Regions from separate parts of the Ornithinibacillus liuyingii genome, predicted to be linked through region 3. Evidence: riboswitches for the same ligand, from Rfam matches in the RefSeq annotation. Region 3 holds a riboswitch; each other region holds the start of a gene.
The links. A riboswitch is a leader RNA that binds a small molecule or an ion and turns the genes downstream of it on or off. The one in region 3 is predicted to bind cobalamin.
Positions count from the first base shown of each region.

Region 1: another riboswitch for cobalamin. It lies ahead of ACSKT4_RS11210 (DUF4430 domain-containing protein); the one in region 3 lies ahead of ACSKT4_RS14470 (DUF4430 domain-containing protein).
Region 2: another riboswitch for cobalamin. It lies ahead of ACSKT4_RS07150 (acyl-CoA thioesterase); the one in region 3 lies ahead of ACSKT4_RS14470 (DUF4430 domain-containing protein).

Region 1 covers NZ_JBPWOS010000007.1:135,326-142,851, reverse strand. The annotation lists gene ACSKT4_RS11230 (RecQ family ATP-dependent DNA helicase) at 1-919, opposite strand, end outside; gene ACSKT4_RS11225 (YpbB family protein) at 912-1,979, opposite strand; gene ACSKT4_RS11220 (ferredoxin) at 2,105-2,359, shown strand; gene ACSKT4_RS11215 (ECF transporter S component) at 2,383-2,901, opposite strand; gene ACSKT4_RS11210 (DUF4430 domain-containing protein) at 2,898-3,338, opposite strand; cobalamin riboswitch at 3,498-3,681, opposite strand; gene ACSKT4_RS11205 (ATP-binding protein) at 3,727-5,496, opposite strand; gene ACSKT4_RS11200 (response regulator transcription factor) at 5,496-6,212, opposite strand; gene ccsB (c-type cytochrome biogenesis protein CcsB) at 6,320-7,513, opposite strand.
Region 2 covers NZ_JBPWOS010000004.1:207,205-214,730, reverse strand. The annotation lists gene ACSKT4_RS07165 (M3 family oligoendopeptidase) at 1-1,552, opposite strand, end outside; gene cysK (cysteine synthase A) at 1,759-2,676, shown strand; gene pepV (dipeptidase PepV) at 2,818-4,227, opposite strand; cobalamin riboswitch at 4,447-4,621, shown strand; gene ACSKT4_RS07150 (acyl-CoA thioesterase) at 4,802-5,260, shown strand; gene ACSKT4_RS07145 (FecCD family ABC transporter permease) at 5,304-6,314, opposite strand; gene ACSKT4_RS07140 (FecCD family ABC transporter permease) at 6,311-7,291, opposite strand; gene ACSKT4_RS07135 (iron-hydroxamate ABC transporter substrate-binding protein) at 7,467-7,526, opposite strand, start outside.
Region 3 covers NZ_JBPWOS010000010.1:112,837-120,362, forward strand. The annotation lists gene ACSKT4_RS14465 (DUF4430 domain-containing protein) at 1-216, opposite strand, end outside; gene ACSKT4_RS14470 (DUF4430 domain-containing protein) at 230-2,281, opposite strand; cobalamin riboswitch at 2,422-2,616, opposite strand; gene ACSKT4_RS14475 (ABC transporter substrate-binding protein) at 2,685-4,460, opposite strand; gene ACSKT4_RS14480 (DMT family transporter) at 4,569-5,465, shown strand; gene ACSKT4_RS14485 (LTA glycolipid anchor biosynthesis glycosyltransferase, IagA/BgsA family) at 5,613-6,614, opposite strand; gene ACSKT4_RS14490 (TVP38/TMEM64 family protein) at 6,647-7,237, opposite strand; gene ACSKT4_RS14495 (glycosyltransferase family 4 protein) at 7,257-7,526, opposite strand, start outside.

The DNA of each region.
Region 1 (7,526 bases), on a different contig from region 3:
GAAAGACAAAGCGAATATTATTTTTATTTATCCCCATGCCAAATGCGCTTGTACAACAAATAATATCAATTTGATCGTTCATGAACTGTTGCTGTATCGCAATACGGTCCATTTGTTCCATACCACCATGATAAAAAGCCACTCGATGATTGGGAAGCTTTTCAGAAAGTAAAAGCGAAACACTTTCTGCTGCAGTCTTACTAGAAAAATATATAAGAGAAGGAACCTTTTTCTCCTTTAGCAGCTGGGTAATCACTTCAATCTTCTCTTCATTATTTTGCACTTCCATAACAGAGAGTGCAATATTCGTTCTGTCCATCGGAAAAATATGCTTAACCATAGCAGGGCGATTTAATGAAGAAATAATATCTTTTTGAACCTCCCTTGTTGCTGTGGCACTTAAAGCAAGGACTGGTGGTTCTCCTAAAATCTTAAGTACTTGTCTTAATTTTTGATAATCCGGTCTAAATTCATGACCCCATTGGGAAATACAATGGGCCTCATCTACAACAAATAGTGAGATAGTAAGTTTTTTTAAATAGAATTGTAGTTCTTTTTGCTGCAAAATTTCAGGAGAGACATAGATTAATTTGTATTGATGTAGATTTCGATATAATCTCTTCCTTTTTTCATAATCTAAAAAGCTATTAATTGCGATGGCATCTTTAAAATTTGTTGCCTTCAATTCTTTTACTTGATCCATCATCAATGAAATAAGTGGTGAAACGACAAGTGTAACACCTTCAAGAAGACGGGCTGGTAACTGGTAGCAAATGGATTTCCCCGTACCAGTAGGCAATATCCCTAATACATCATTTCCTTTCATGACATCTTCCACTATTTCCTTTTGGCCTGTTCTGAAGGCAGAGTAACCAAAGTACTGTTCTAGCTCTTTTTCTAATGACAATGTGTTAGACATGGAAATCTTCCTCCGGTAAAAGTTCCTTCAACCTAGTTAGGACTAGTCTAATTTGAAAATAATCAATGGAAGGACTACAATTTTCTTTAATAATCTTCAGCTTAAGTGTTTGATTGTTTTTTACTGCTTGCACAATTTGTACTTGCTCCTCCTGCGAAACAAACGATTGAATGTCAAAATCTGGGTCATACAAAGCAATCTCAACAATATGATCATAAATCGTGCTTAGCTTTAGATCTCTTTTTTGGGCGATGTCTTCCAGGCTAAAGTTATTCATATATAATTGATAGGTAAGATTCGCGGTATTCGTAATGAATTTATTCTCGTTTGGCTTATCAATTAATTGCAATAAAATAGGGTAGTTCTCTTGATTTCTATCCATAATCGTAAGGAATTTATGTGTTATTGCAATTAATATAATTTTCATATCGTCATGAGAAGATTGGTATTTTGCCGCTAACTGATCGATACTCATCCCATAGTGCTGATATCCACTTAATCGGTCCACAAATATTACTGCTTCTTTATTCGAAAGTTGGCTTAAAACGTGATGTAGCTCATGATACAACTTCTCCGCCACCCGCTCTTTACCGTTGTGATGATAGAATTGTTTTACCCAATATGTAACACTCGGATTATCTATTATTGGGATAAACGAATAATGATTTGCTTGTAGATTAGAATACGTTTGAACTAATAAATAGAGTCTTTCTAAGAAGGAAATATCCTTCCCAGAAAGCATCAGCCCATTTAAATTGGTATATACAGATGAATCATAATACTCCTGCAAGAGCTCTTTAGCAGCTGATGAAATCATATAATAGTCATCTGGACCTTGCTCAATGATCCATCCTTTCTTCTTCATGTCACGAATAATTTGTATAAAATGCTGACGTGACAATGATGCATATATCCCATAATATTTTTCCAATTGAAAAATTCTGGCATCGTGAACAGATTGTATCGATTTCTTTCCCGTTATGAGATGATATATTCCAAATATGGATCGATTGGTTCTAATACGATCGATACAATCTAATAAAATTCCTTCAACATACATATTTTTTTAACTCCTCATTGGACTTAGTTCTATCATATCATTTATCGTTTAGTTGAATAATACTAATTTACATTTTAAAATAGAAAAAGTACTAGATATAACTGTATCGTGAGGGGTAACCATTGATGAGAGCTAAATATACCATAGTGGATAAAGAAACGTGTATTGCCTGCGGTTCCTGCGGGGTGGCTTGTCCATTACTTTTTGATTATGATGATGAAGGTCTAGCCTTTGTTACAATAGATGACAATACGGGAAACAAGGAAATACCTGAGGAATTAGAAGACGATGTATTGGATGCTTATGAAGGTTGTCCAAGTGACTCCATTAAAATAGCAGAACATCCTTTCCATAACAATCCACTTCGATATGAGAGATAATAGACGAACACCAACAAAGTAGGTTAGTTGGTGTTCAAATGTTTTTGTATATAGTTTTGGAAAATAAATGACACCGTCGGATAGAGTAGTAGCATGATGACAGCATTACCAATTGCATGATACGTATCGAACGGTAAACCAGCTATATAATAAGCCCAAAATCCATGTCCAGTAATTTGGTAGTTAGTCAACGAAACAATGAATCCGTATAAGTATCCACTAAATACAGCCAATATTAGAATGAGATAAAAAGGAATCTGTTTCATTGTTTTACCTAAGATACCGCTCATAACCCCAATAAGTCCCCAGGATAGGATTTGCCAAATCGTCCATAATCCAGTCCCAAGAACCATATTCGATAAAAAGGTAATTAAAAACGCCAATATAATACCAGCAACTGGCCCTAAAAAAATGCCACTTATAATAATAACTGAAGTTACGGGTTGAACATTTGGGATAGAACTTAACATAATTCGTCCAACTACAGCTAATGCTGCAAGAAAAGCTAATAGCGTTAATTTATAAATATTCAACGATCTCATTCCCAAGATTGATAATCGAAATTAACTACGTCCCCATCTTTCAGTTCCACTTCCCCTGCTCCTACCAGTGAACTTTCACCATTGATAGAAAACATCCAGGACATTGAATTTTCTTCATCATAATCTAGCCCCTCAAGAGAGGTAATAAAGCCGTCTTTATCTTCAGCGTTAAAATTTTCCTTCATCACGTCTAATAGAATATCGCCTTCGTTGATTTCTACTTCTTTTTCTTCTAAAATCTCAGCTTCTTTATCCTTAGAAAGTACAATTTTAACAGTTGCTTCCTCTTGTTGTTCACTTGTTTCAGTGGTATTAGCTTGGTTTTCGTTTGGCGTTTGATTTTGAGTTGCATTATCAGAAGACTCATCATTGCCACAAGCTGCAAGAACTACTAATGCTACAAGTACTGTAAACAGTTTTAATAATAGTGATTTCATATTTTCCCCTCCACTTTAGTAATTTTAAAAATCAGGTAAATAAAAAAAGAGCTAACCCCGTAACTAGTTAACTCCTGTGACAGTCTATCGACCATAAAAAAGCATAAAAATACTGTTTTTATGTACTAGATTGTCTCAATTGTCCTATCCTCGGGATCATTGATACAGTTGATACTGGCAGGTCTACTGGCTTGTGACTACTTACCTACTTTAAGCCCTTCCCATAGAATAATCTACAGTGGTCATTGCTTATTTCGTCATCACTTACAGTTGCGAGGACAGCTCTAGCTTTTCACTAGATTCCCTTTTAAGTAACACATACACCAATATCAAATTCTTGTATTCAATTCTACTACATATAGTACCATACAACAGCTAAATTACAAGATTAAATATCTTCTTCCTTGGGAATCATGAAGTTAAATGTTGTTCCGATATCTAATTTACTTTTCACCGTAATGGTACCTCTATGTGATTTGACGATATTTTTGGCAATAGATAACCCTAGCCCGGTACCTTTAACATGCTTATTCCGAGTTCTCGATTTATCAGCCTTATAGAATCGTTCAAACACAAATGGCAAATCTTCTTCCGGTATTCCACTACCACTGTCTTCAACAGACACCGATAATCCATTATCATCATTTGTGACCGAAACCTTCACAAAGCCACCTTCACTCGTATGGCGAATCGCATTATCAATCAAATTTGTAAATACTTGTTCAATACGATCCGGATCAAAATAAGCCTGAGCTTCTTGTATATCTTTCGCTAAACTCATTTCAATTTGATTCTCTGCAGCAATTCCTTGGAATTTACGGAATATCCGTTCAATATAAGGAGTGATATCCACCTTCTCCTTTTTCAAGGTTAAATGTCCTGCTTCCATACTAGCCATATCGAGTAATTCATTTACGAGACGACTCAACCGTAATGATTCTTCATAGATAATTTGTGCAAGTTCATTTTTCTCTTCTTTCGTCTCGGCAATATCATCAACAATTGCTTCACTATATCCTTGCAACATCGAAATAGGGGTTCGCAATTCATGGGATACATTCGCAATAAAGTCTTTACGCAATTTATCTAGCCTACGTTCCTCAGTCATATCGCGAATTACAGCTACTGCACCACGTATATAAGCTTGATCATATAAAGGTGTCATGATCATTACCCAGGTTCGGCCTTGTAATGTGATTTCTTCTATTACTTCCTTTTCCCCTTCAATGACTTGCTGTAACGTATCCAGCAATTCTTTTGGAAGCTTACGTGATTCGGTATCACTTTGTAGATTTTTTTCGAAATACCAGTCTTCTATAAACCGTTCCGCAGGCTGATTGGTAGCAATAATTTCCCCGCTACGGCTTAATGTAATCACACCATCTGCCATCGAATTAACAATACTAGATAATTGTTCTTTCTCCTGTCTTAACGCATTAATATGAAATTTTAACTGTCTTCCCATATGATTAAATGCCATCGCCAGTTCCCCAATTTCATCATGCGTCAAGATGGGAACCTTTGTATTAAATTCTCCTCTTGTTAAATCAAAGGCTGCCTCTCTCATTTTAATTAATGGTGATGTAATACGTGTTGATAAGAAAAAGGCAAATATCGTTGTAAGAATAATCGCGACAGCAGCAGCACCTAATATGATCTTAGTTGTTTCTGCTTTGGTACGGTCGACAATAGCTAATGATTGATATACTAGTACAACATCATCGGTGTTCGGAACAGTTTTTCCAACGAGCATAATACCAGGCTCATCTTCTGAAACTTCAATTTCATCGTTGTTGTTGTCATCATCCGCCATAATTCCAGCTACATCGGATTGCTCGATAAGCCACTCATCCCGTAAACTGGACAAATGAATATCATCGGTTTCTGAACTCCAATAATCCCCTTCTGAAAATAAAATAATCACTTTACTTGATGGGTCTTTTACTCGTTCCGTTGTTTCATAAATTAATGATTTATCCTCGTGATTTTCCACCATAACCGAAACCTTTGTCGCGGTCTGTAATAATGCTTCTTCTGCTTCTTGAATATGAAAGTTCTCAAAGAACTCTAATAAAAATATCGTTAATACAAATAATACAAAAGAAACTAGCAATAATATAGTTACTGCTAGTTTCCCCACTACACTACGCCAAAACATTATTCATCATCTACCTCGAATTTGTATCCAACTCCCCAAACCGTAACAATCATCTTTGCAGCTTTTTTGGATACTGTATTTAATTTCTCACGAAGACGTTTTACATGGGTATCGACAGTTCGTAGGTCACCAAAGAATTCATATTGCCAAACATCCTTTAACAGCTGCTCACGGTTAAATACCTTATCCGGTGATTTAGCTAGATAGCATAGTAATTCATACTCTTTCGGTGTCAGTGCAACTTCTTGTCCATCAGCTGTAACACGATGGGCATCATGATCTATGGTTAAATGTGGAAATACTAATAAATCTTTTGTTGATGCATTCATTTCCTGATTTCCACCTGAACCGGTACGACGTAGTAATGCTTTCACCCGAAGTACTACTTCCCTAGGACTGAAAGGCTTCACAATATAATCATCGGTACCTACTTCAAATCCCTGTACGCGATTGGCTTCTTCACCCTTTGCCGTTAACATGATAACAGGTGTATTCTTTTCTTTTCTTAATTCTTGGCAAACTTCAATTCCATCCATCTCCGGCATCATAATATCTAATAGGATCACATCATAATCATTTTCTAATGCCAAGCTTAATCCTTCTGGGCCATTTTCCGCTTCTTCTACAATTAAATCTTCCCGTTCCAAATACATACGAATTAGGCGGCGGATTCTTTCTTCATCATCAACCACAAGTACTCTAGTACTATTATTCATGGAATGCTCCCCCTTACATACTATCTACCAACAGTATAAACTAAGCACATATAAATGTATAAGAAAACATGACATTTGTACGAAAAATGTCATGTTTTCAAGGTGATTTATGCGTATGAGTGTAAACCTGCTAAAACAAGATTTACAACGATTAAGTTAAACATGATAATGCCAAATCCAATAACGGCTAACCATGCTGATTTTTCCCCGTGCCAACCACGAGAAAGTCTTAAATGTAAGTAAGCTGCATAGAAGAACCAGGTCACTAAGGCCCATACTTCTTTTGGATCCCAGCCCCAGAATCGTCCCCATGCAATCTCAGCCCAGATAGATGCGAAAATCAAACCACCTAATGTAAACACTGGGAAGCCAATAGCAACAGAACGATAATTTATTTCATCTACTAAGTCTGGTTTAACATTCTTCAGAAGTGGTTGAAGCAATGCACCAACACGTTTTCTAAATATTAAGCGCACTAATCCATAAAGAAGCGTACCTGCAATAAAGGACCATATTACCGTGTTAAACTTACTGCCTGCATCCGCACCGTGCATCCATGCAGGCGTCTCAAATAACGGATTCATCACATCTTCTGTAATCAGTACACCTTCATTAGGTGCTGCAATTGCTGGTAACGTATATTCCGTAGTGACGGTTTTTCCATTTAAAGGATATTCGAATGTTGCACTATAATTCATTGCATTAAACACAGACGAAACCACAATAAAACCAATTACTAAAAAGATAGTATAAAGCACTACCTCAAGTGATATAGTACGACCGGAACGCTTACTTTGGTCAATTCCATGAATTAAATAGATAAGCCCGGCAACAAAGCTAATAAATAAAATCCCTTGTCCTAAGGCGACTGTCGTTACATGGATATGCAACCAGTGACTTTGTAATGATGGAACAAGTGGTGCAATTTCTGTAGGGAACATACTTGCGTAAGCAATGAATATTAACGCTATTGGTAAAGCAAATAAGCCTAAAATACTCAATTTGTACATAAAATAAATGATAATAAACGCTAACACTAGGCACATTCCTAAGAAAGTGACAAACTCAAACATATTACTTACCGGAGCATGACCAGACGCCATCCATCTCGTAATAAAATAGACTAGCTGTGCTAGAAAGCCTAAAATCGTTAATGAAATTGCAAGCTTTCCAGCAAATCCCTGCTTTTTGTGATCAACATGTTTATCACGAATGGTTGCCCCAAAAAATAACGTTGCAACTAAGTACAAAATAAATGCTATAAATAGCATTGTACTGCTCGTATTTAATAAACTCTCCATGAGTTTCCTCCTT
Region 2 (7,526 bases), on a different contig from region 3:
ATGGTATTCCATCAATAAAGAAGTGAAGCTTACTACACCAGAAGTGTGGATGGTAGCTAGCTAAGCTATCCCCATAGGCTTCTTTTTGTGCTTCAACCATAAGTTCATTTAATCTCTTTTCTGACACTATCCCTTTAGCACGTTCTTTATAGAATGCATCTTCAAATAGGAAACGAGCATGGATGTTCATAAACATCGCTGTAGCATTTTCTAATTTTGCATTTAAAAGACTAGCTTTTTCTTCTTTCGTTTTTGCATTTGCTACGGTTGCATTTCCGATAATAGTTTCGGCAAACGTACTAGCTGTTTCTGCCACGTTCATAGCGTAACGACGATTTAACGTCGGAAGATCCTTCATCACATGACTATGGAAAGCATGTCCTAGTTCATGAGCTAGTGTACTTGTATCGGATGATGAACCAGTAAATGTCATGAAAATACGGGATTCCCCAAACTCTGGAAGTGAGGTGCAATAGCCACCTGGTCGTTTATTTGGTCTGTCTTCTGCTTCTACCCAACGATTTTCTAGCGCATGCTTCGCAAAGTCAGCTAATTTAGGCCCGAAAGATGAGAAGTTTTCAATAACAAAATCACATGCTTCATCATAGGTAAACTGAGTAGGTTTGACTTCGCCTAATGCTACAGGAGCATCAACATCCTGCCAGCCTAGTTTTTCCATACCTAATAATTTTGCTTTTTGGTCAAGAAAATCTAGGAACGGTTTCTTATTATTGGAAACAGCTGACCACATTGCATTTAGTGTGTCCTCTGTCATTCGGTTATACTCTAATGGTTCTTCTAAATGATCTTTATACTGATGTTTCTTTTGTAACGTAATACGGTATCCATCTAAGTGATTTAACGTATCTGCAAAGATTGGACCGTACTTTGTCCATGCCGCTTCCCAGTTTTCAAACAGTTGACTTCTTACTTCAGGATCTGGATCTGCGTACATTCTATTCATTGCTTGACCAACCGATAATTCGGTAGTATTGCCCTCTTTATCCGTAAATGGAATAGTTATAATGGATACTACTGTATCGTAAAGGTTACTCCATGCAGCAAGACCATCCTTGTTAAGCTCAGCAATTAGCTTTTCTTCCTCTTCTGATAATAAGCGCTTACCCTCTGAACGAATCTCATTTAATGCAAAAGAAAGCTCTTTTAAATCACTATCTTCTAGCATAGTAGTCCAATCAGTATTTGGTATTTCAACTAGCTTTTTAGTAAATGTATTGGATAACTTTTGAACTTCACTATAAAGCTCCATAATCTGACCCTTTACTACATTGGCATGCTCATCATTCATATATGCATCATGCCACATGTTTACGAATGTTCCAGATTGACCTAACCCTTTTCCAATTGCTTCTTGCTTGTTAAGAATAGTTTTAAACGTGTCAACTGACTGAGACGAATAATCCCAATCATTCAGTAACGCTTGATACTCTGTAATTTGATTTTGGACATCCGTTAATTTAGCCTGTAATTCCTCGGATTTCGTACCTCCAGGGAAAATTGTTTCTAAATCCCAAGTATCTATATATTTCATTTATTTTCACGCTCCCTTTTTATCATTGTAAACCTTCTCGTAATATTTGAAAACTATAATAACTTTTAATAATAGAAACACTTCCCACTAGTGATTGGGTATAAATTATGGTCTAATGTACCATCGTTCTACTGTTTGCTTTTTAGCTTATTTCAGTAGTAAAATGACGGAAACATTAAAATTCACATAAAGAAAGTCGGTATATAATGAAAGTCGTACAAAACATCTCTCAGCTTATTGGGGAGACCCCCATTGTTAAATTAATTAAAGTCGTTCCTGAAGATTCCGCGGATATTTATGTCAAACTAGAAATGTTCAATCCTAGTAAAAGCGTTAAAGATCGTGCGGCATTTAATATGATTCGCGTTGCCGAAGAAAAAGGTCTACTAAAACCAGGTGGAACTATTATTGAGCCTACAAGTGGTAACACGGGAATCGGATTAGCCATGAATGCAGCTGCAAGAGGGTATAAAGCCATCTTAGTTATGCCCGATAATAGCACATTAGAAAGAAGAAGAATCCTACAAGCATATGGTGCAGAAATTGTATTAACACCAAGTGAAGAAAAAATGCCAGGCTGTATTCGTAAAGCATTGGCATTACAAAAAGAAATTCCTGGTAGCTTCATACCACAACAATTTGAAAACGAGGCAAACCCTAGTATTCATCGAACCACTACTGCATTAGAAATATTAGAGCAAATGGATCATAGCTTAGATGGATTTGTGTGTACTGCTGGTACGGGTGGAACGGTAACCGGAACTGGTGAAGTGTTAAAAGAGAACCTTCCCCACATACATATTGCTGTAGTAGAGCCAAAAGGATCCCCTGTGCTATCCGGTGGTCTGCCTGGAAAGCATAAGCTTGTTGGAACAAGTCCTGGATTTATTCCAACTATATTGAATACAGCCATCTATGATGAAATTATTCAAATTGAGGATGACGAAGCAATTCGTATGCTTCGTCAATTAGCTCGATTAGAAGGAATCTTTATCGGCCCTTCAGGAGCTGCAGCTGTTTACGCGGCAATTCAAGTTGGGAAAAAGTTAGGAAAAGGAAAACGTGTGGTGTGCATAGCACCAGATACAGGTGAACGTTATTTAAGCATGGGATTGTTTGAATAATTCAGGGATGGGGACAAAAGGATTTGCATAAAAAGATAACCGAATGATCATACTAATTCCTCTCTGGAATTGTGTAATCATTCGGTTTAAAACTACCTTCCTTTTGTTTTGCCTTTTACTCTTGATGCTTCCTCTATTATATTACTTTGCTAATTCATAAATTGCTTGGGCATAAATCGCCGTTGCTAGTAATAAATCATCGACAATAGCATATTCATCTTTTTGATGCATGACATCTTCTCGTCCAGGGAATAAGGCTCCAAAAGCAACCCCATGGTCTAATGTGCGCGCATAGGTTCCTCCGCCAATTGCTAATAAGTCGGCCTTCTCACCTGTCTGTTCTTCATACACCTTTTGCAATGTTTTAATTAAAGGGTCATCCTTTTTCACATACGTTGGCTTCGAATCAGAGAAGTTTTCTAATTGTAAGCCTTTTGAATGTAAGGTTTCTTCAATTTTCTTTCTTCCTTCTTCGATATCAAATGTGACAGGATAACGCATATTTAACCCAATGCGGCCCCCTGCTTCCCTACTATAGCTCATCACACCTACATTAATTGTTAACTCACCAGAGTCTTCGTCTTCATACTCAATTCCGAAAACTTCTCCACGTGATTTATTATGGAACGCTGATACAGTTAACATGTACTTTTGTCCCTCTTCATCTAACTCAAGCTTTTGTAAGTATTGTGCTAATAATATTCCGGCATTTTTGCCATGACTTGGTTCAGCACCATGTGCACTTTTTCCAATTAAACTAAAGAACAACTCACCATCTTCGATATTAGCTTCTCCTTCGAGCTTTACCTCTTTCAGATAGCCAAGATAATCTTCTATTAGTTTAGTAGGTGCCTCTTGTACTTTAATCGTTGCTTTCGCAATATCTGGCACCATATTGTACCTGCGACCTGATTGGAAGGATACTAGTTGATAGCTTGCAGATGCATCTTGCTTATGAATGGGTTGGACAATATCATAATACGCGATTCCTTTTTCAGCAAAAATAATAGGGAAATCCGCATCTGGCACAAATCCTGTTGTAGGCATTTCTTCTTGTGTAAAATAATGATCGACACAACGCCAGTTACTTTCCTCATCTGTCCCGATAATTAGGCGAACTCGCTTACTTAAAGGTAGCCCTAGTTCTTTTATTATTTTCATTCCATAATATGCTGCCATAGTCGGACCCTTATCATCACTAGATCCACGAGCATAGATTTTACCATCCTTAACAATGCCACTATAGGGATCGACACTCCAGCCATCCCCTTCTGGAACAACATCTACATGCCCTAATACCCCAATTAATTCTTTCCCTTGCCCTATTTCAATATGACCTGCAAGGTTATCCACATTTTTACTCGAGAATCCGTTTTTCTCACCTAAATCTAACACATATTGTAGGGCATCTTTAATGCCTTGTCCCAATGGAGCATCCTCAGAAGCATTTTCTTCATCTAGGACACTTTTAATTTGAAGTAGTCCTTGTAGATCCTTAATAAATTCGTCTTTTCTCTTTAAAACTTCCTCCATCCAATTGATGGTAGCCATATGTATTTCACTCCTTCCACTTATTTCAAACAAACGTTTGATTCACTCATCATTCTAACAACATCTTTATTTTACTCCTTAACCATGATTTAGCATAATAGTTAACATTACTTATCATTAGCATTCCATTCCCATGTACAAACATTCGTTAAAACAATTGGCATAATCAGCAAACTATATTAAATTTATAATATGGTCTGTTGCCATACAACTACATATAGGTATACCAGTAGAATTGGTGTCTTAATAGACTTAATAGGGAATCTGGTGAAAATCCAGAACTGTCCCCGCAACTGTAAATGCTGACGAAATGAGAATACCACTGTCTAAGACGGGAAGGCTTAAAGTAGGGTGAAGCATAAGTCAGGAGACCTGCCAGTTCTATGATGTATGATCTTCTTCGGGAATTGAGAAGGTTGGATATGAGGGTATAATAAACAGCTATAGACCAGTCGTGTGGTCTATCCTTTACACCTGAATAAAAATCCATCTTCTTTAAGAAGGATGGATTTTTTTATTTCCATCACTTTTTGAAGAGACCTATAGTACAAAAAAAGAAGAAAGAGGGAGTGTAATGGAAAAGCTATCTACGAATGTTTCACGTACTATTCTAACCAAATTGGTGTTACCACCTGACACTAATCACTTAGGTACCATTTTTGGCGGAAAGGTTTTATCTTATATTGATGAAATTGCTGCGATTGCTGCAATGAAACACAGTGGTAAGGTAGTCGTTACAGCATCTATTGATACAGTGAATTTTCTATCATCAGCAAGAGTTGGCGATATTTTAACTTTAGAGGGGTTTGTTATTTCCACTGGGAGAACTTCCATGGAGGTTTATGTGAAGGTTGAATGTGAACGGTTTAAAACAAGGGAAAAAAGTCTAACCACTACCTCCTTTATTACGATGGTAGCGATTGATGAACATGGTAAGCCAGTACCTGTTCCAGGGGTGATTCCAGAAACAGAGCATGAGCTAGAGTTGTTTCAAGAAGCACAGAAGAAAAGGGCAAAATTAGCCAAACAATAAGGGGAGATATATTCTCCCCCTAAGCTAAAATGAAGCCCCATTACTAGATTCGTTTCATTAACAAATAAATAAAATAGGGTGCGCCGATTATAGCTGTCATGACCCCAGCTGGGATCGCTTCATCTGGTAACAAATTTTGTCCAATCACATCTGCCAGCAATAATAGAAATCCACCTAAAAGTGTTGCAATTGGGATGAACAATTGATTTCTTGGTCCTACTAGTGCTTTAGCCATATGTGGGGCCATCAGCCCGATGAAAGCAATTCCTCCCGCTACTGCTACTGCTGCTGCAGCCAAAGCTGTTGCTGTTATCAATAAGGAAAATCGTTCTTTCTCAATCGATATGCCAAGCCCTGTGGCAACAGGCATATCCATGGAAAGAATGTTTAACCGATTTGCCTTATAGATGGCGTAAGGTATAAGTAGGATTAACCAAGGAAGTAATGCTATAATAAAAGGCCAATCTGTCCCCCATATATTACCTGCAATCCACTTTGAAATAAAATCTACCTTTTCCCGTTCTGCGGAAGAAATGACAACAATCATAACACCAGAAAGTGCCATCGCGAATCCAACCCCAACTAATACTAATCGGATTGGATGGAATCCACTATTTCTCTTATAAGATAAAAGGTAAATAATTACCGCTGTAACAAATGCACCAATAAAAGCAAGAACTGGTAATAGATATACAAAGTTACCTGTATCTATTGGAAAATATAAAAAGAAAATAGCAATTACTACACCTGCTCCCGCATTTATTCCAATTATGCCCGGGTCTGCTAGGTCATTTCTAGTAATCCCTTGTAAAATAGAGCCTGACACCGCTAATGCTGCACCTGCAAGAATGGTAATTAAAATCCTTGGCAATCGCACCTCGAATAAAACAAAGTGTTCCTTAAAACTTCCTTCACCAAATAATGTTGGAAGAATTCTATCAAAGGAGACGGAGGAATAACCTATTCCCATGGATATTATCGCAGTAATGACAATCAGAACAAGCAATGAGAAGAATATGATTCGCTGTTTTACTACTAGTTCTGGACGGATCATGAGAATACCTTGCCCCCTCTATGTATCACGATTAGGAAAAATGGTAACCCCAATATAGCGACAATCGCAGCAACCGGTGTTTCATAAGGGGCATTTATCGTTCTCCCAGCTAAATCAGCTAGCATCATAAAAGTAGCACCTACTATAGCAGAAAAAGGAATAATAACACGATAATCCGTCCCTACCATTGCACGCACCATATGGGGAATCATTAATCCAATAAAGACCATATTACCAACAAGTGCTACCGCTGCACCTGTTAAGAGGATGATTACAACGAATAAGACAGCCTTAATTTGCCTCGTTTTCTGGCCCAACCCTACCGCAACATTTTCATGTAAACTTAGGATAGTCAGCTGCCGTGAGAATAGGATAGCAACAATAATTCCTATCATAATAACAGGTATAATAACCATTAGTTGCTTCCAAGTTGTCCCTATCAACCCACCAGAAGTCCACATCGATACATCTTTAGCTATTTTAAAATAAATACCAATAGCATCCGAGATCGCAGTTAATAACGCTGTCACCGCAGCACCTGCTAGTACAATTCGAAACGGTGAGAATCCACCTTTTTTCATGAGTCCAATGCCAAAGACGAGTAAAGCACCAATAGCAGCTCCTAGGAAACAAGCAAGCATAATCGAGAAATAATTAGCAGAAGGAATAGACGCTATGGTGATGGCTAATGCCAAATTCGCTCCAGCTGTTAGTCCCAGCAATCCAGGATCTGCTAAAGGATTCCTTGTTAATCCTTGCATAATCGCACCAGCCACTGATAAAGAAGCCCCAACAAACATCGCAGCTACTACCCTTGGAATTCTAAGCTCTCGAATAATGGTTATCTCATCTGTTTGATTACTTGAAGTTAAGGCTAGCCACACACTTTGAAAATCAATGTCTGCGGCACCAAATAATAAAGATGCCGCAAACCCAATGACAGCTATAGTGATTGTGATCAAAAATTTATATATCATGAATTGTTTACTCATCTTAACCCCGAACTTTCTTCCTTAAGACTTATTAGAAAAACGCGCATGTGCTCGTCCTTTAACGAATATGTTCGTTTTTCTTATGCTGACGGGAATAATGTTTATACTTTCCGATTTCCGAAAAAGAGACTCCAATAGCGAATCCCTTCTCTATCTTTGTTTAATTTTCCTGAAATGCCTTGATAAATGTTTCTAATTGAAGCTCTAATGTAAGTGGATC
Region 3 (7,526 bases):
TTCCCCGTTAGTTTCATCAGGTATTATGTTATCTGCTGACTTTATTTCCACTTGCTCGGGTGCTTCTAACTGGCTTTGTTCTTCTTGTTCTAATACTTTATCCTGGCTTGCCTCTTCTTTTGTCTGAAGCATTTGAAGCGTTGAATCACATCCTGCAAGAGTTAGGCCAGTAAGCATTAAAAACGTAATTAAAAGGCGGTTTAACCAGTTTGGCATTACATCATCCTCCTCAACGATATCTCATTGGTTGTCTATTTAAGTAAAATAGAACTAATCCTCCTATAATCATTAGAAGCATACCTACTAGCATATAGTTATAGAAATTACTAGCTGTGTTTGGAAGTTCTTTTCCCTTTGGAGTTTGTGTATTATCTGACTTTTTCTCTTTATGTAGCATATCCTGCTTATTATCTGTGTCATCCTTATTATTGGATGGTGGATTCTTCGAAAATTCTTCCTCGTTATTCAAATCATCTCGCGGGGGTTCATTATCATCTGTTTTTTCTTCTTTATCCTCTGGTAATTCTTTCTCATCGGTCCCTTCTTCCTGTTCACCCGGTGGATCATCCACATTATCAATTACATCACTAAAGTGGTACAGACTTCCTTCTCCCCTCAGGAATAGTTTGTATGCAACCAATGCTTGCATTGCCTGTTCTGTACTCATAGGATCTGAATAGTCATAGTCCATAGTGTGTTTAAAACCACCATCAGTATTTTGGAATTCGAATAGATGGGTGATTAAATTATTTCCATTCTTTGTAAATGGCTCACTTGTAGGATCAATACCATAAGCAGTTAAACCAATAATAACTTGGGCTGCGGCTTCACTAGTAATCCCACCTACAAAATCCCCACCATCGAAGCCTCCATCTTCCGTTTGGACATTTGATAGCCATTGAACCGCTCTATCAAGGGCGCTCGATACTGCCGGTTGGTCTTTATAGGGACTTAAACCTATTAACGCCATTCCTGTTATATCTACACTCGGGGTACTAAAGTCACTATTTAATGACCAACTACCATCTTCATTTTGGGTACGTATTAATTCTTCTATTAGTCTCTGCCTCGTCCACTTTGCATCCTCAGGGACAGAAAACCCTTGAGTATCTAAAGCAATTAAGGCAAATATAGGGCCATTATTGCCTTGGAAGGTCATCGTATCATAACCACCACGGCGCTCAGGGCTATTATATATCAATTCGATTAAGTCTAAGCCTTCTATATCACGGGGGTCTATGCCAACAGCCACCGCAGCCATCACTAGTCTTTCAATATCTGTAATCTTAATACGACCATTCTCTAAACCTCTGATTACTTGGTCCTGAATATTTTGATAAAAAATAGTAAGGTAATCACTTGGAATCTCTTTTCCAGCTTTGGCCAGCCCAATTGCTTCCCATTCACTATTTACACCATTTTGGATGATATGGTTACTAGCTTTTTCTATAGCATCCTGGATTACCACTAGAGCGCTATCTAGTTCACCTCTATCACCCTTATCCGCCTCCACTAAATGTGGAGCAACTTGTTTATCATCATATGTAATGGTCAAGGATAACGAAGAGGTATAGCCTTGCTTATCTCTAACCTCAATAGTTATTATGTTTTGACCTTTTAGTAATGTAGCAGAGTAGTGATTACCTTCCTCCGCTACAATTACTGTATCATTCACTTTTACAGTGGGGATTAGAGCTGTTCCAAAATAACTAACCGCCTCTACAGCAAAGGACAGTTTGCTATCGTAAACCGTAGAACCATCCTTTAGGTTGTCTATATGAATAGTAGGATCCAAATGATCACGGAATGGGTGTAGATCAGCACCTATATCATTTCCTAAATCTGTTGTATAAAGCCATTCAACAACATCACCTGGAACTAGCGGAATAACTCCTGCACCTCGGTTTGGAAAGACACCATTTACTCGATACATCCAGCCACTACCGGGACCTCGGTCAAACTCATAAATGTCATCTATACCTTCTACATAGGCCGTCGCCCCTGTCCCACGGTACGATAATGTAATATCATTTTCCTCTGTAGCATTAATTAAAGCATCTAAAACCATATCCCCTTCTTCAATTTTTATTTCTGAGAACGGTAAAGGTACTTCCTCTTCTGAAACAACAATGGTAAGTTGTACGCTATTCTGTGCTTCATTATGAGGTTTGATGTCTTTTTGATCACTTGCAGCTTGTACATAGGATGCATTGATGAATAATGGGCTTAATAACATGATTAATATAATTAAATAGTTTACTAGTTTATGATGTTTGACCATCCAAAAATCCCCTTTTTATTTATTAGCTTTCACAATGTCCAATAAAAAAACATCTCTACCTAGAAGAGATGTTATGTAAACGCTACCAAAACACAATAAAGTATATTGTTCGTCACATGCCTCCCTATCCTCGTAGGTTGTGTGATATAAAAAAACAGGCAGGTCTCCTGACTCATGTTCATCATCTTCTATCTCCTTCCCATCAAAATGACAGTGGATTGTGATAAAAGACTCCCAATTACAGTGGCGGGACCGTGCCGGATTCTAACCGAACTTCCCTTTTAATGATTCGATCTAAAAAAGTCGTCAAATCAACCTGTTTTTTCTATTAAATTACTTTCAATTTAATCTATCTCTTTGATTCCGTCAAGCTTTTATTGAATATTCTTACTCATACACCAATTTAGTTCGATCCATATTCCTTCCTAAAGAACAAGTCTTTAAATGGTACTAATCCAATAATACTTAGTGAAATTCCCATCAAGTTTTCATGGTATAAAGCCTTTTGGTATGTTGAATATAAAGGCATAACAATATGATTTTCTATTAGTTTGTTTTCTAATTGGTTCATTATCTGAATCCTTCTGTTCGATGACACTTCCTGAACCAACTCTTTATAAATGCCCTGCGTAATTCTACTATTCTCTCTGTCTAATAGATTATGTAAAATACTCATTTCTGAATGAAATAAATTTAATAACGCAACCTCTTCAACATCTTCCGCAACATATTCCGATAATACTATGTCTGCCTCTTTAGCCTCTTCATAGAAATTAGAGTATGGAACGACTCGCAATTCCAAATGAATCCCTTGTTTGTTACATTCACTCTTTATCCATTTAATATCCTCTTCGTTTGGTTTAAGATTATAGGTCATTAATATTAAAGTATCCATATAATCTATATCCAATGACATATTATATAGCTTATCGTTATTTGGACGATTCTGATGAAAAACTCTTACCGGTTCATATCTTGGATAGCCTAGAGCCTCTATCATTCTCTTTTTATTTAAAAGTACCCCCAGCTTTTCTCGTAACAAATGATTGGACCTTATCTTATCCTTCCGCATATTCCACATGAGATACTTGATGGATAAATGCCCCCTTTCCACATTCTTATACCCCCTATCTGTATTTGTATTCCAAGTAAATGGGATATAGAAAAGTGGCTCTTCCTCAATCTCTTTTATATTCATGAACTTCTCGACTGATGGCATAACATGAATAAATATTTCATCAATATGAGCCCTCTCTTTAAAATAGCTTTGATGTACCGAAAGTGAGAGAAGATTCGTATTGTGAGACTTCACCTTGTACGGACCTGTTCCAATTGGTTCTCGAGAGAATTCTTCTACCGTTTGTTCCGCAAACCCCATTGGAACAATAGATGCTTTTGGTGAACATAACATAAATGGCCAATTTACAATCGGAATAGCAAAGTGAAATTGAATGGCATGTGAACCAATACTATTCATCTTTTCTAAATATGCGACTATCCATTTTGCTGGCGTATCCTTAAGTCTTTCGAAGGTGAATTTTACATCCTCAGCATCTAACATCTTACCATTATGGAACGGAATTCCTTTTCTAAGGTAAAATGTCCATACCTTCCCGCTCTCATCCCGTTCCCAATAATAGGCAATACTCGGTTCTACTTTGTCCGTATCTTTATTAAACGTAACTAAGGTATCAAATAGTTGTTGTACCATATGTATTTCCGTTTGTCGCTCTACTTGTGATGGATCTAAAGAATGAAATGACCGAAAATACGGAATATGTAAACACTCCTCACCCTCTTGTTGAGTTATATCTTTCCTCATGCCAAACAATTCCTTTAGTATAGTATCCAACACGTGTTGATGATTACGTAGTATATCATGCCGTTCTAAATATGTGATTAAGCCATTAAAATCTGTATCCCTTGAGGATGCTTCCATATACGTCAGCATATCTGTAATAGATTTCGTAAAGGTAATAACGGTTGGGTTTCCTCTTCCTTTCCCACGCACTCGAGTAATCCATTCTTTCTCTTCCATACGATTTAAAATATGAATAACATTTCGCTCGGTACATTGGAGGATATTGCTTATCTCATTTCTGGTCAGCTTAATAGGTTTATTTGCATTGCTGTTCGAACATTGAACAAATAAATGGATGTAATAATAAAGTAATTGCATTAGACCCTCCACTAAAAGGTGAAATATATACTAACAACTTACACTTTTTCTTCCCCTTTAATCAACTACAATGAAAGGTATATTCAAAACATGGGAGGGAGCAGGAGTATGACTAATACCCAAAAAGGGCATCTATTTAATTTACTATCGGTTTTAACAATGGCAATTGGCCCACTAATTTCTAAATTTGGATTGGCACATATGAGCCCTGCAAAGGCGTCTTTTATCAATGTGGTAACGATTATTGTGGCAAGTGTATTATTTGGTATCATTACGAAACAGCATGTGATGTTTTATTTTGAAAAGGAAATTATCATGTTAGCATTATTCAATTCATTAGGTGTTATCTTTCTTTTTTTAAGCATGAATTTGCTTTCACCAGTGGAGGTTGGTTTTTTAGGCAGGTTTTATACTGTATTCGCTATCCTTCTATCTATATTTTTATTACAGGAAAAAATCTCCTTGCGGGAATCTATCTTTATGACCCTAGCAATTCTCGGGGGCTTTCTTTTTGTCGATAAAGGAGATAACACAACTAACCTACCTGGTGTTATCTTTGCGCTTCTTTATACTTTTTTCTTTGCGTTAACCAATATTTATATTAAGAAATCGATGTCAAAGGAAAAGAGCTCCAATTCTATTCTTTTCACCAATAATTGTATAACATTGGTCTTTGTCATGATTTATGTGACTTTTTCAGGAGAGCTTACTACGAACTGGGGGAATGTTAAAGGGGTTAGCTTTATTATATTATCCTCTTTCCTAACGGGTTTTCTGGGGACTATTTTATTATATCAAGCACTCAAATATTTACGATTTTCAATTGCTAACGTAATGAGAGCATTCAGTCCTGTATTACTTGCTATTATCTCTTTTCCATTCTTCCCGATTGAAATAACGATTTGGAAGATTGTTGGGGTTATTCTATTAATAGGATCAATCTTCATGTTAACGATAAAGAAAATTACTAATAAAACTACTAAGCCACTAAAAAATGGTGACTAACCATCCGGTCACCATTTAGTTTAGCTTGGTAAGTTAATTTGCTATTTTAGAGGATTTGCCACCTTTTTTAATTTTAACTACTTAAGGGGTGGGCTCTCCTTTTTAGCTGTATATCCAGGGTAAATGGACAGGGCTTTTCTCCATAAATTATTCCAGTTCATAAATACTCAATAGCTTTTGCGCAACAACTTTTATATCACGCTCTAAAGCCATGTTATAGCCCTTCTCTGTTAAATCTGGTAGTTGCCCTTCCAGAATTTGAGTTATTAATTCCTCAAACTCATCTATGCTTTTTCCCTTATAAACCGTTTCCCGGTCCTTAAACATATTTTTATATATCGGAATGTCCCGAACTAAGATTGGAATTTTAGCTGCCAACGCTTCTAATAATACGATGCCTTCTGTCTCCTCATGGGTAAGGAACAGAAATAAATCACTACCACAATAGGCGTCCCGTACTTCTTCTCTTGTCACATAGCCAGGAAAGTGTAAGTTTGGTAGCTGCATTTTTATGGCTTCTTTTATCGTATTTGGAATCAGGTTTAAATTCGTATAACCAAACCAATAAAACTGATAGTTAGGCATTCTTTCTGCTAGCTTAACAAAATCTAATATTCCTTTACGTTCAATATAATGACCAACAGAAATGACGACCTTATCCGTATCTGGTATTTGATATTTATCGCGGAATCTCCTACGCGCTTCGTCATTTCTCTTGAAAAAGTCGGTGTCTATTCCGTTTGACAGACTAACAATCGGGCGTTTTAATCCATAACCCTCTAGTAGCTCTTTCGAATACTCTGTTGGCGTAATTATCAAATCTCCGCTGTTATAACAATAGGTAATCCATTTCTTAAACAATGGAGCTATAAGATTTGATCCACGAAAAGAATTACGAAAGTCCTCCATAGTCGAGTGTGCATAGTAAATCACTTTTTTCCCTTTTCGTTTTGCCCGTTTACTTTTCAGTAAGGAATCAGGAAATATGGTATTCAGATGTATAATGGAATACTCTTCCTTACTATTCATCGTGAATGGGACACCTGCTAGCTTCAATGCTTGCTGCTGGTGACGAACTGCTTGTCCTACGCCACTTTTCTCTACTAGCTTAAGTGACCCTGCATATAGTAATACCTTATTCTGTTTCATTTGCATGGTGTAAAAGTTTCCCTTCAATTCTGTTAAATTAATATCGATAGTTTTCGCATTATAAAATCTAACCCAAACGTATACATCGCTATTGCAAAAGGTTTCCCTAATAAGATAATGATGGTAAAATGTCGTAACTTCATCTTGGTTGTCCCCGCCAAATAACATAAGAAATCATCAGGAGCTAACGGGAGAAAAATAGCAATGGCGAAATACTTGGTGAAATTTTTATGCTCGGTCACGTTCGAATACTTTTCTTGCATTTTTTTGCTAAACAACACTTTAATAACGCTCTGTCCATATTGCTTAGCTATTAAGAAAGCGATAATAGATCCTAAGCAAATACTAACATAGTTATAAACAAATCCCATTGTCGTCCCAAAGAGGAGTACCCCTGCAAGTAAGCCTAATCCTCCTGGGATTACTGGGATAATAACTTGAATTGCCTGAAATATAATAAATACTAACGGAGCCCATATTCCAAATTGACTCACAAAGTCCACTAAAGCATGCTCCGAGTAAAAAATATCTGTCTTCAATCCATAGATTAAGAAAGCGATTGCTGCTATCGTAAAGATGATTGTAAGTATGTTAATCAATTTCCGCATTCTAGGTTTTTTCATTTTCGTACCTCAGCTTATTCTACTTTATTGATACTGACACTTCTTCAGCGTGTAAATAGTTTTGTATAGTATGTTCATATAGTCTCTCTAATGTCTCAGCAAAATTCACCGAGGAATATTTTCGAATCGCACCTTCCTTAGCATGTAAGCTTAATTTCCTGTATAAATCTTTGTCACGTAACATAGAATTCAAGATCTCTTGAAATTGTGCAAATGAGTCATATTGCCATCCATTCTTGCCATCTTCAATCACATCTTCTAAACATGCATCTCTCCTACATAATGCTGG